3 regions of the Fictibacillus nanhaiensis genome follow, and region 2 is predicted to be linked to each of the others. Evidence: riboswitches for the same ligand, from Rfam matches in the RefSeq annotation. Region 2 holds a riboswitch; each other region holds the start of a gene.
The links. A riboswitch is a leader RNA that binds a small molecule or an ion and turns the genes downstream of it on or off. The one in region 2 is predicted to bind thiamine pyrophosphate.
Positions count from the first base shown of each region.

Region 1: it holds a riboswitch for thiamine pyrophosphate, as region 2 does, so the genes downstream of both, thiD (bifunctional hydroxymethylpyrimidine kinase/phosphomethylpyrimidine kinase) here and tenA (thiaminase II) in region 2, are expected to answer to the same signal.
Region 3: it holds a riboswitch for thiamine pyrophosphate, as region 2 does, so the genes downstream of both, thiT (energy-coupled thiamine transporter ThiT) here and tenA (thiaminase II) in region 2, are expected to answer to the same signal.

Region 1 is NZ_JBHUPF010000006.1:2,726,482-2,729,759, reverse strand. It holds gene ACFS5O_RS17600 (DUF4349 domain-containing protein) at 1-656, shown strand, start outside; gene ACFS5O_RS17595 (IDEAL domain-containing protein) at 787-1,017, opposite strand; TPP riboswitch at 1,387-1,491, shown strand; gene thiD (bifunctional hydroxymethylpyrimidine kinase/phosphomethylpyrimidine kinase) at 1,579-2,403, shown strand; gene thiM (hydroxyethylthiazole kinase) at 2,390-3,278, shown strand, end outside.
Region 2 is NZ_JBHUPF010000006.1:2,073,342-2,076,619, forward strand. It holds gene ACFS5O_RS14280 (ABC transporter ATP-binding protein) at 1-504, opposite strand, end outside; gene ACFS5O_RS14285 (ECF transporter S component) at 518-1,099, opposite strand; gene tenA (thiaminase II) at 1,101-1,805, opposite strand; TPP riboswitch at 1,891-1,998, opposite strand; gene ACFS5O_RS14295 (manganese-dependent inorganic pyrophosphatase) at 2,139-3,068, opposite strand; gene ACFS5O_RS14300 (glutamate synthase subunit beta) at 3,175-3,278, opposite strand, start outside.
Region 3 is NZ_JBHUPF010000006.1:2,361,923-2,365,200, forward strand. It holds gene rpmB (50S ribosomal protein L28) at 1-20, shown strand, start outside; gene spoVM (stage V sporulation protein SpoVM) at 655-735, opposite strand; gene ACFS5O_RS15705 (thiamine diphosphokinase) at 840-1,484, opposite strand; gene thiT (energy-coupled thiamine transporter ThiT) at 1,481-2,050, opposite strand; TPP riboswitch at 2,142-2,248, opposite strand; gene rpe (ribulose-phosphate 3-epimerase) at 2,269-2,916, opposite strand; gene rsgA (ribosome small subunit-dependent GTPase A) at 2,916-3,278, opposite strand, start outside.

The DNA of each region.
Region 1 (3,278 bases), 650 kb from region 2:
AAACTTCGATGGAATCCGTTCGGAAAAAAGTAGAGACTTTGGGCGGATATCTGGTTGAATCGAATACCAGTACAGGAGAGAAAGATTATCAAACTGGTATGATGGTTGTTCGTGTTCCTATGAAAAGTTTTCGCCCTTTCTTAGCTGATATTAGAACCTTAAGTAAAGGTACTCCACAGGAAAATATTCGCGGGGAAGATGTTACAGAAGAATACGTAGATTTATCTTCACGTTTAAAAGCCAAACAACAAGTAAGAGAGCGGCTAGAAACTTTTATGAAGAATGCACAAAAAACAGAAGATTTGTTAAACATATCTGAAGACTTATCTACAGTGCAGGAAGACATTGAACAGGTAGAAGGACGTTTGAACTTTTTAAAAAACCAAAGTGACTATTCTACAATTACGATTCAATTTGGAGTAAAACGTTTAAAGGCAGAAGAACTTCAAACAGAAGGCTTAAATACATGGGCAAAAACGAAGGTCCTTTTTATGGATACGATGAACTTCTTAATGTCTGCTATATCTTTTGTTGTAGTGAGTTTATTGGGCCTCGCGCCAATCTGGGTGATCGTAGCCATTGTGATTTATGTGTGGTGGTTAAAGCGGAAAAAAGAGCAAAAGAAAAAGCCGGAATCACCGACAACTTTGACTTAAAAAGACGTTTTAACTTGTCAGTAGCGGGGACGTCAGAAACACCCTCTGCAGCACGGATGATTCCTCCGTTGGCTGAAAGGGTGTTTTGGCTTTTACGGCACCTTTTTAAGGACTGTGCCGCCTAAAAGCACTAACTGAGAAACGCTTTGTACTCTGCGCTTAATCTCATAAATCGTTCTTTATCTTTTGTATCCAAGGCAATGTCGATTTCTCTTTCGTAATACTCTTTGTAATAATTGTGAAGGGCCTCATCTAGTACCATTTGGGCAATAAGGCTGAAGGCAAATGGGTCTCTTTTTTGTTGTTTGTATTGCACCATCTCATTTTGGTTCTTGTTAAAAGAAGCGTTTTTGTCTTTCATCCTGTTTCCCTCCTTATATTATCTCCCTATCCAATTAACCTTTTATGTTTCTAGGTTTCTACTAGTATACTGAGCAAGATGCCTAATGACAACCATTTTGTTTGAAAATTCAGAAAAAATTTCTTTATTGCTTCTAAAGTACCTTTTTTTCACCACCTTATGGAAAAAATGTTAATGATTTGTAATTTCTATTTCTGGGTTACATCTTTTTGTTACAATTGTTTAATTTCTATGTTTTTTATGTTGTAATCGTGTGTTAGTTATTATTTCCCCGTATTTAAAGAGGATTAAACTTTTTGAAACCGACAACTCTAAAAAATATTGACATTCTTGTTTATGTATGAGTAGGATTGTGTTAACTCAATATTGTCATTTCGCTAGGGGTGCTTATTTTAAGCTGAGAGAAAGTTATGCTTTCGACCCTTTGAACCTGATCCAGTTCATACTGGCGTAGGGAAGCGGTGTGGATCTATTACAGTTTCCTATATGATATGAAATGTAAAGCCACCCGCTCATTAGCGGGTGGCTTTTTTTGCATAGGATCCTAGGAGGTACATGAATATGGGAAAACTGATTAAGGTAAGTAAAGCCCTTACGATCGCTGGGTCAGACAGTGGCGGTGGTGCTGGCATTCAGGCTGATTTAAAAACGTTTCAGGAATTAGGTGTGTACGGGATGTCGGTTCTTACGGCGGTCACTGCTCAGAATACGACAGGTGTCCAAGGAATATTTCCAGTCCCAATAGAAGGTTTAGAAGCTCAGTTAGCATCAATAGGGGCTGATCTAACACCTGATGCGATAAAGACTGGAATGCTTTTTTCAAGCGAGTATATCGAGAGAACCGCATATATGATAAAGAAGTTCCAATGGGAAAACGTCGTGGTCGATCCAGTGATGATTGCAAAAGGAGGGGCTACCCTGTTAGGTGAGGATGCACTTCAGGCGATGAAAACATATATGCTGCCACTCGCAAAGATTGTCACACCTAACATTCCTGAAGCCGAAGCGCTCACAGGAATAAAGATAGACAGCAGTGAAGCAAGAGAAGAAGCGGCGAGAGTTTTGTATGAAGCTGGTGCTGATCATGTGGTAGTTAAGGGTGGACACTTTGGAAATGGTGAATATGTATCAGACCTGGTCTTTAATGGAATCGAAATGGTTGAACTTACAGAAAAGCGAATTCAAACGAAAAATACACATGGTACGGGCTGTACCTTTTCAGCGGCTTTAGCGGCAGAGCTTGCTTCTGGTAAAAAAACAGAGAATACGATAGTGAGTGCAAAAAAATATATACAAACCGCTATCGAACACGGAATCGATGTTGGTTCAGGTCATGGACCGGTCAATCATTTTGCATATAGGAGAGTTCCACATGAACAATACTAGAATACAAGAATGGAAAACGTTCGTTTCACAGATTAGAGAAGAAAAGCCACTCATCCATCATATAACGAATAACGTGACAATGAACTTTCTAGCCAATGGTGTCCTCTCAGCCGGAGGAAGTCCGATGATGGTGCACGATGCACGAGAAGTGGAAGAAGCAGTAGGGGCTGCAGATGCGTTAGTGTTGAACATCGGTACATTGGATGGAGCTACAGCGGAATCTATGATACTCGCTCTTCGTAAAGCGATGCTTGCAGAAGTACCGGTAGTCCTCGATCCCGTAGGAGTAGGCTTAACAGCTTTCAGGCAAGAACTTGTAAAGAAACTATTATTAGAATATTCAGAATTTAAGGGGGTCAGACCCCAAACAATTCTGACAATTTGCGGAAACGCTGCTGAGATGCAGTTTTTGGCTGAGGGTGCATGGGAAGGAAAAGGGGCAGATGGTGAATTGGCTACCTCTGAAGACGATTTGATCAAGCTTGCATCTGCAGCAGCGAAGCAAACGGGTTGTCTTATTGCAATGACAGGAAGTAAGGACGTTATTTCAGATGGCGATAGGGCTATCGTGCTTTCTCATGGAGATCCTATGCTTTCCTATGTTACAGGTACTGGATGTTTTGCTACCTCAATGGTAGCTCTTTACCAAGCGAATCAGAAACAAGAACTCATAAGTGAAAAAGTTGACCTGCCAGTTTTAGAAAGAACGGCTCTCGCCATTTTGATGCTTACTAAAGCGGCTGAAGAGGCGGTGAAAACGGCCAAGGGACCTGGAAGCTTTCAACAAAATCTACTTGACCAGCTTTATTGTTTAGAATCTACTCATGAGATATTTCATGAATCCATTCAGTGGAAAGATCATGTGCTGAAAGAAG
Region 2 (3,278 bases):
TCCCTTCTCATCAATAAAAGCGGTAGGTTCGTCTAAAAATACAACATCTGGTTTCAGTGCTAATACAGATGCGATGGCTAATCGTTGCTTCATCCCACCTGATAGATGTTGAATCGGTGTATGGATGTCATCGAGTTCAAGGCCAACCTCTTCTAATAATGAACGAATCCTACTTGTCATCTCCTCTCGAGGCACCTGAAGGTTCTCAAGAACAAATGCTAACTCTTCATCAACGAAAGGCATACAAAATTGAGTATCCGGATCTTGAAATACAAAGCCCCATCGATCAGGAATCTGTATCTCCTCACACTTCATGGGTATGTCAATGGTATGTGGAACGAGTCCAGAGAGAACTTGTAAGAGTGTGGATTTACCACAACCAGATGTGCCTAGAAGAAGTACTTTTTCACCTGAATGAAAAGATAGACTCAAATCTTTAAACAGCATTTCTGTCTCACCTGGAAATTTCAATCTTAGATTTTTTACAGATGTTATGATTGTCATCAAACCACCTCAGTTATTGATCTAATGCTTCGTGATCTTTTTTGGAAGAGGCTCGCACTAAATTTGTTACACCTGTAGCTTCTAAAGCTTTTACGATAGAAACGGCAAACACCCCTGTAAACAATATAGAACTGATTACTCTAAATACGATAAATAAAGTTAGGTTCCATGTTGAAAGATCACCAATATATCCTTTGTAAAAGTCCATGATTAAAGATCCTGCACATGAACTTAACGCAGCAAGCGAGATGACAAAAAGGTCAACTCGTTTATAACGAAATGCGAAAAGGATCAACTCTGCAAACAATCCTTGAATGATTCCGTATAGTAATACTTCAAGTCCAAATTCAGAACCCATTAAAAATTCTCCTGAAGAAGCAGCAATTTCAGCCAAAAGAGCAACTCCAGGCTTTCGAATGATTAAGAACGCAACTGTTGCTGCCATGAACCACATTCCGTATATCAACTGATCGATGTGAAGACCAAATGGTTTAACCGCATAGTAGAGCGGCCCCCATATTTTATACAAGATGCCAAATGCGATCGAGATTACAATGGTGATAAGAATATCTGTTAACTTTAAACCTCTTTGCATGCTACGCTTCACTCCCGGTCGTTGTTGTCGCTAGGCTGAATGGAATCGGCCATTTTTCTAACGTATAAGCCATCTCCCAAAAGGAATACTCATACTGACAACTAATTAAGAAATGTTGAATCATTTTGCTTTTTTCCTGGTCGCTTGCGTTTTCAGCCAATTGATTCAATCTATCGATCTGTTCGTTTACCAGTTCTGAGAACCATTCACCGCCATATGCAGCGATCCACTCCTGATAGATCGGCTCTTGTGGTTTTGCTCCTTTAAACGTTTCACCTATTTCTTGATAGATCCAATAACATGGTAGAATGGCAGCAATGATTTCTCCTAAGCTTCCAGACTCTGCTACTCGGTAAAGGTGAGATGTATAATGATAAGCAGTTGGAGCGGGCTCAAAACTTGTCAGTTCTTTCTCTGTCACCCCCAGCTGTTTCATAAACGTCTCATGAAGTCCTAACTCAGCGTCATTTGTACCTTGTGCATGTACCGCCATCCTAGAAGTCGTATACAAATCCTCTGCTCTTGCTGCTCCCATCGCCTGAATTCTTGCAAAATGAGATAGGTAATACGAATCTTGTAAAACATAATACCGGAAGCATTCTAAAGAAAGGTCACCTTCTGCAATTCCTCTAACAAATGGATGTTGAAGGTTCGCTTCCCAAATAGAAGCCGCTCTTTCTCGCAAGATATCAGTAAATGTGTTCATATGAATCCTCCTTGTTTTATCCAACAAAAAAACCACTTTCAGCTAAGAAAGTGGTTGTATATGGAGAATTCAACATAGGAATATATACTCCGCAACACCACTTCCCTACGCTGGTATAATCCAGATCAGGTTCTAAGAGTCTCAAAGTTTCACTTTGATCTCAGCCTTATAAAAGGCACCCCTAGTGGTTCGTTTTTATGTAGTTGGTTTCTGACTTAAATGATAGCAGTCTCTTTTAGATTGTCAATACTGTTTTTAAAGAAGCACGAATAGTGGATGGCACAATAAAAGGGTAAAACCTTCGTGTTTGGTTTTACCCTTTTAGCACTTATACTACTTACTCATTGCTTCTGTTAATACAGGTACAATTTGTTTTTTTCGAGAAACAACACCTTTAAGAACGGCTGTATTGTTTTCTAATTTAACGTTATAAGCTTCTTCAACAGATTGTGATTTCTTACCAAGAGCTAAAGCTGTTGAATCATTTGTTAAAATATCCGTTACAACAAACATGAATAGGTCTAGCCCTTTATCAGCAATCACTTTAGTAATGGCTGATTCTAATTCTTCTTGATGTTTCATTACATCGCTAGCATCCACCGTATTCACTTGAGCAACTTCAATTTTACTTTCACCGATGTTAAATTCTTTAGCATCAAGTGAAATCAACTCTTCTACCGATTTATCACTTAAGTCTGCTCCAGCTTTTAGCATTTCTAAACCGTACTTTTCAGCATCTACTCCTGCAATTTCAGCAAGTTCGCGTGCTGCAGCAACATCCTCTTCTGTACAAGTAGGTGATTTGAATAACAAAGAGTCAGAAATAATAGCAGAGAGCATAAGTCCTGCAATATTTTTCTCAACTTGAACACCTTTCTCTTTGTATATCTTGTTCAAGATTGTAGCCGTACAGCCAACAGGCTCCGCACGATAATACAAAGGATCGCTCGTTTCGAAGTTTGCGATACGATGGTGATCAATAACTTCTAACACTCTTACTTTATCAATGTCATTTGCGCTTTGTTGACGTTCATTATGATCAACTAAGATTACTGCGTTTGTTTCAGCAGAGACATGTTCAACAAGTCTAGGAAGCTCTGCATTAAAATAATCTAATGCATATTGTGTTTCACCATTAATCTCACCTAGGCGAATGGCTTCTACATTTTGTCCTAATTTAGATTTTAAGTCAGCATAAACAAGCGCTGATGTAATCGTGTCAGTATCTGGATTTTTGTGTCCAAAAATAAGTACTTTTTCCATGCGTCTACTCCTTATAAATAAAAGAATTGTTTTTTGCCTAAACCTTATTTTATCATAGATAAAAAGCTTATGGCTTTTGGAGTTTATTGTAGCATGGAAAAAAGTATTAAGGCAAAACCGTACTACCCATCAACGATAGGTCAACTTGACGTGCACAATCACGCCCTTCTTGAATCGCCCAAACGATTAAACTCTGACCACGTCTAGAGT
Region 3 (3,278 bases), 290 kb from region 2:
GCAAAGTTGAACGTGTATAAATAAAAACAGCAGCAGCCGCTGCTGTTTTTTTCTTTGTCCAAAAAGCGCTTTGATAACTAATAATAGATTCAAGTGGACAGTATTTATTCCAAACTGGACAGTAAAAAGCTGAAAGCGGACAGTATTTTCTTTAAACTGGACAGTAAATCATCCAATCTAAAAATTATTTACTCTTAAAAGACTCTTTCTAAATGATTTTTGCTTTTTTGGTATTTTCTTTTTCTCATCTTAGGCAAGTTGATTGGAGCGTAAGGTTGCCTGCCTGCAACATGAGGTGCTTCTCGCAAGGCATGCGACGAGGAATTCACTTCGTTAGCATAAACTTGTAGACGCAGGAGCAGAGAGACAACCTTGAAGCGGTCAGGTAGAAACTCCTAATGGCGCAAAGCGGCAGTCCGAAAAGTGCAAGTGACTCGTTCAGCCTCGACAAGCAAAAGGTAAATGGGCGAGGACGGCGCACTTTGCTCATCACAGACCGTTTAACTTTTGACCTCGAGGGGCTAGTCACTGCAACTAGACAGGAGGCTCACCGTTCGCCCCATGGAAAGCGAGCAACCTGGAGCGGAAATCAACCACTTACATAGAACCACTACAAAACAAACAAAAAAAGCGCACAAGCGCTTTTTTTGTTTGTTATCCTTTTTTGAAAGAACCTAAGACGGCACGTACGAAGCCTCCCAAGAATTTAGGAAGTTTAATGGTATAAAATTTCATCTTACCCCTCCTCCAGGCCCATAAAAAATGATAAGAGCTAAACATAAATACTTTATTCCCCTTTTTATAAAAAGGTGCATTGGGGGCCTGTATTCCGTGATTTTTTAATCACGGCTCTTTACCATCAATATTATGCCGGAGTCAAAAGAATAAGTACCACTTTTATTTACAAGCTCATTGGAAACACATAATGATGATCCAGCCTGAAGCTTAGCTTGTTCTAACGGATATTTAAATCCCACTAAAGTTATGCCTGTCACTTCTTCACTTTGAGCCAGAAATGAGATGTATGAATATCTATGATCCTGCTCAATATCATAACATCCCGGTAAATGGAGAGAGATTTCATTCCTGTTATCAATAATTTTAACGTCTGTACGTACTCTCAGAGATCGATATAATAATTGGATGTTCATCAATTCATGATCTAACCTTCCACCAGTCGCACCGAATATGAGTATTTGTTCTGGGTTCTGTTTCAACGCCCACTCTAGTGCGAGCTCCATGTCTGTAGCATCTTTTTCTGATCGATATTGATTCACTATTATGGATGAGTCTAGAATACTTTTTCTCTCATCATCAGAAATAGAATCAAAATCGCCAAATGCATGCTGTGGGAAGATGTCATTTTTCAACAGAAAGAGCGTTCCTCTGTCGACTCCGATCCAAATGTGATCCCTTTTGAGATCGTAGTGCTTTAGATCAGGAATCAGATATTCAGGACCACCTGCGACGATGCTTATCTTCATGCTGCTTGGTGATGACCATTACGTGCGGCATGTAGTAGTTTCGGTGCTGTATTCGTTAATAGAATAACAACTAGCGCCGTAATCGCAAAAATAACAACCATGAATGATCCGTTGTATAAGAACGAATAAATCCATACGTTCATCTCTTCTGCTAAATCGCTAAAAAAGATAACCCCTGAAAAAACGTGAGAGATGGTTCTTAACAAGCACCCTACGAAGATTCCTGTAACCATCAAGAACGTTCTCTTGCTTGCACTTTGAGAGATAGATGGTGCGAATGCCCCCGCAACACCTGCTAAAGCAAACGCTAAAGGATAGTCTAGAATCATCTGAGCGGGGTGGATCACATAAGGATTCACAAGTAGCTGTAAGAGCCCAACAGCCAATCCTGTAAGGACTCCTGCTTTCAGTCCTCTTCTAAACGCCATTAAAAAGATCGGAACCATCTCTAACGAAACAGAACCACCTTGTGGCCAAGGACCTGCAAACTTAATCAAACCTAAGATCAACGATAATGCAGACATAATAGCGATTTCTGTTAGCAATGAAATGTTGTTTGTTTTCATTCAAAATACCCCCTATATTCTTCCTTTGACAGAAAACAAAAAAAGCAACCGGCATGTGAGCTCGGTTGCTTTTTAGATATACATTCAAAAAAGTCATACGACTCCACATCCCTACGCAGGTATGATCCAGCTTCAGGTTCAAAGGGTCGGGAGAACACTCCCCTCTCAGCCCTTTAAAGGACTCCCCCTGTGGTTGCTTATTTTATTTTCTTTTCCAATTATACACCACGAATGGCTTCTATTGCACCCTTTAAATCTTGCTTCCCGTAAATGGCAGAACCAGCAACTAATACATTTGCACCTGCTTCGACACAAAGACGAGCTGTTTTTGGATTCACGCCACCGTCAACTTCGATCTCAACGTTCAATCCTTGTGTTTTTACTAGATCGGAAACTTCTTTAATCTTAGTCACTACGCTCTCAATGAACGCTTGTCCACCAAAACCAGGATTTACAGTCATCAACAACACAAGGTCAACATCTTGCAATATATGTTTGATCGAGTCGACTGGAGTAGCTGGATTTATTACTACACCCGCTTTTACACCCAGTTGTTTAATGAGTTGAATCGTTCGATGAAGATGCCGTGATGCTTCTACATGTACCGAAATAATATCAGCACCCGCTTTTGCAAATTCTTCAATGTAATGATCAGGATTTTCTATCATGAGATGTACATCTAAAGGAAGTTTCGTAACAGGTCGTATCGCTTGAACGACAAGCGGTCCAATCGTGATGTTCGGGACAAAATGACCATCCATCACATCAACATGAATATAGTCTGCACCTGCTTCTTCAACAGCTTTTATATCATCGCCTAACCTTGAAAAGTCAGCCGAAAGAATGGAAGGAGCAATTTTAATCATCAGTACCTCCGTTTTTGATCTTTAATTTCTTGTAAAAAACTAACATAATGGTCATAGCGGAAGGTTGGAACGACTCCGTCCTCTACACCCTTTTTAACCGCACACTTTGGTTCTGACGTATGTGAGCAGCCCCTGAACTTGCAATCGCCACGAAGCTCGTTCATCTCAGGAAAGTACATGGACAAGTCTTCAGCTTCAATGTTTAAAAAGTCTAACGAACTAAATCCAGGAGTGTCAGCAACCAAGCCATTACCGAAAAGAATGAGTTCCACATGACGAGTTGTATGCTTCCCTCGACCTAGATGGCTCGAGATCTCATTTGTTTCGAGCATAAGTTCTGGATTGATCGCATTTAAAAGTGA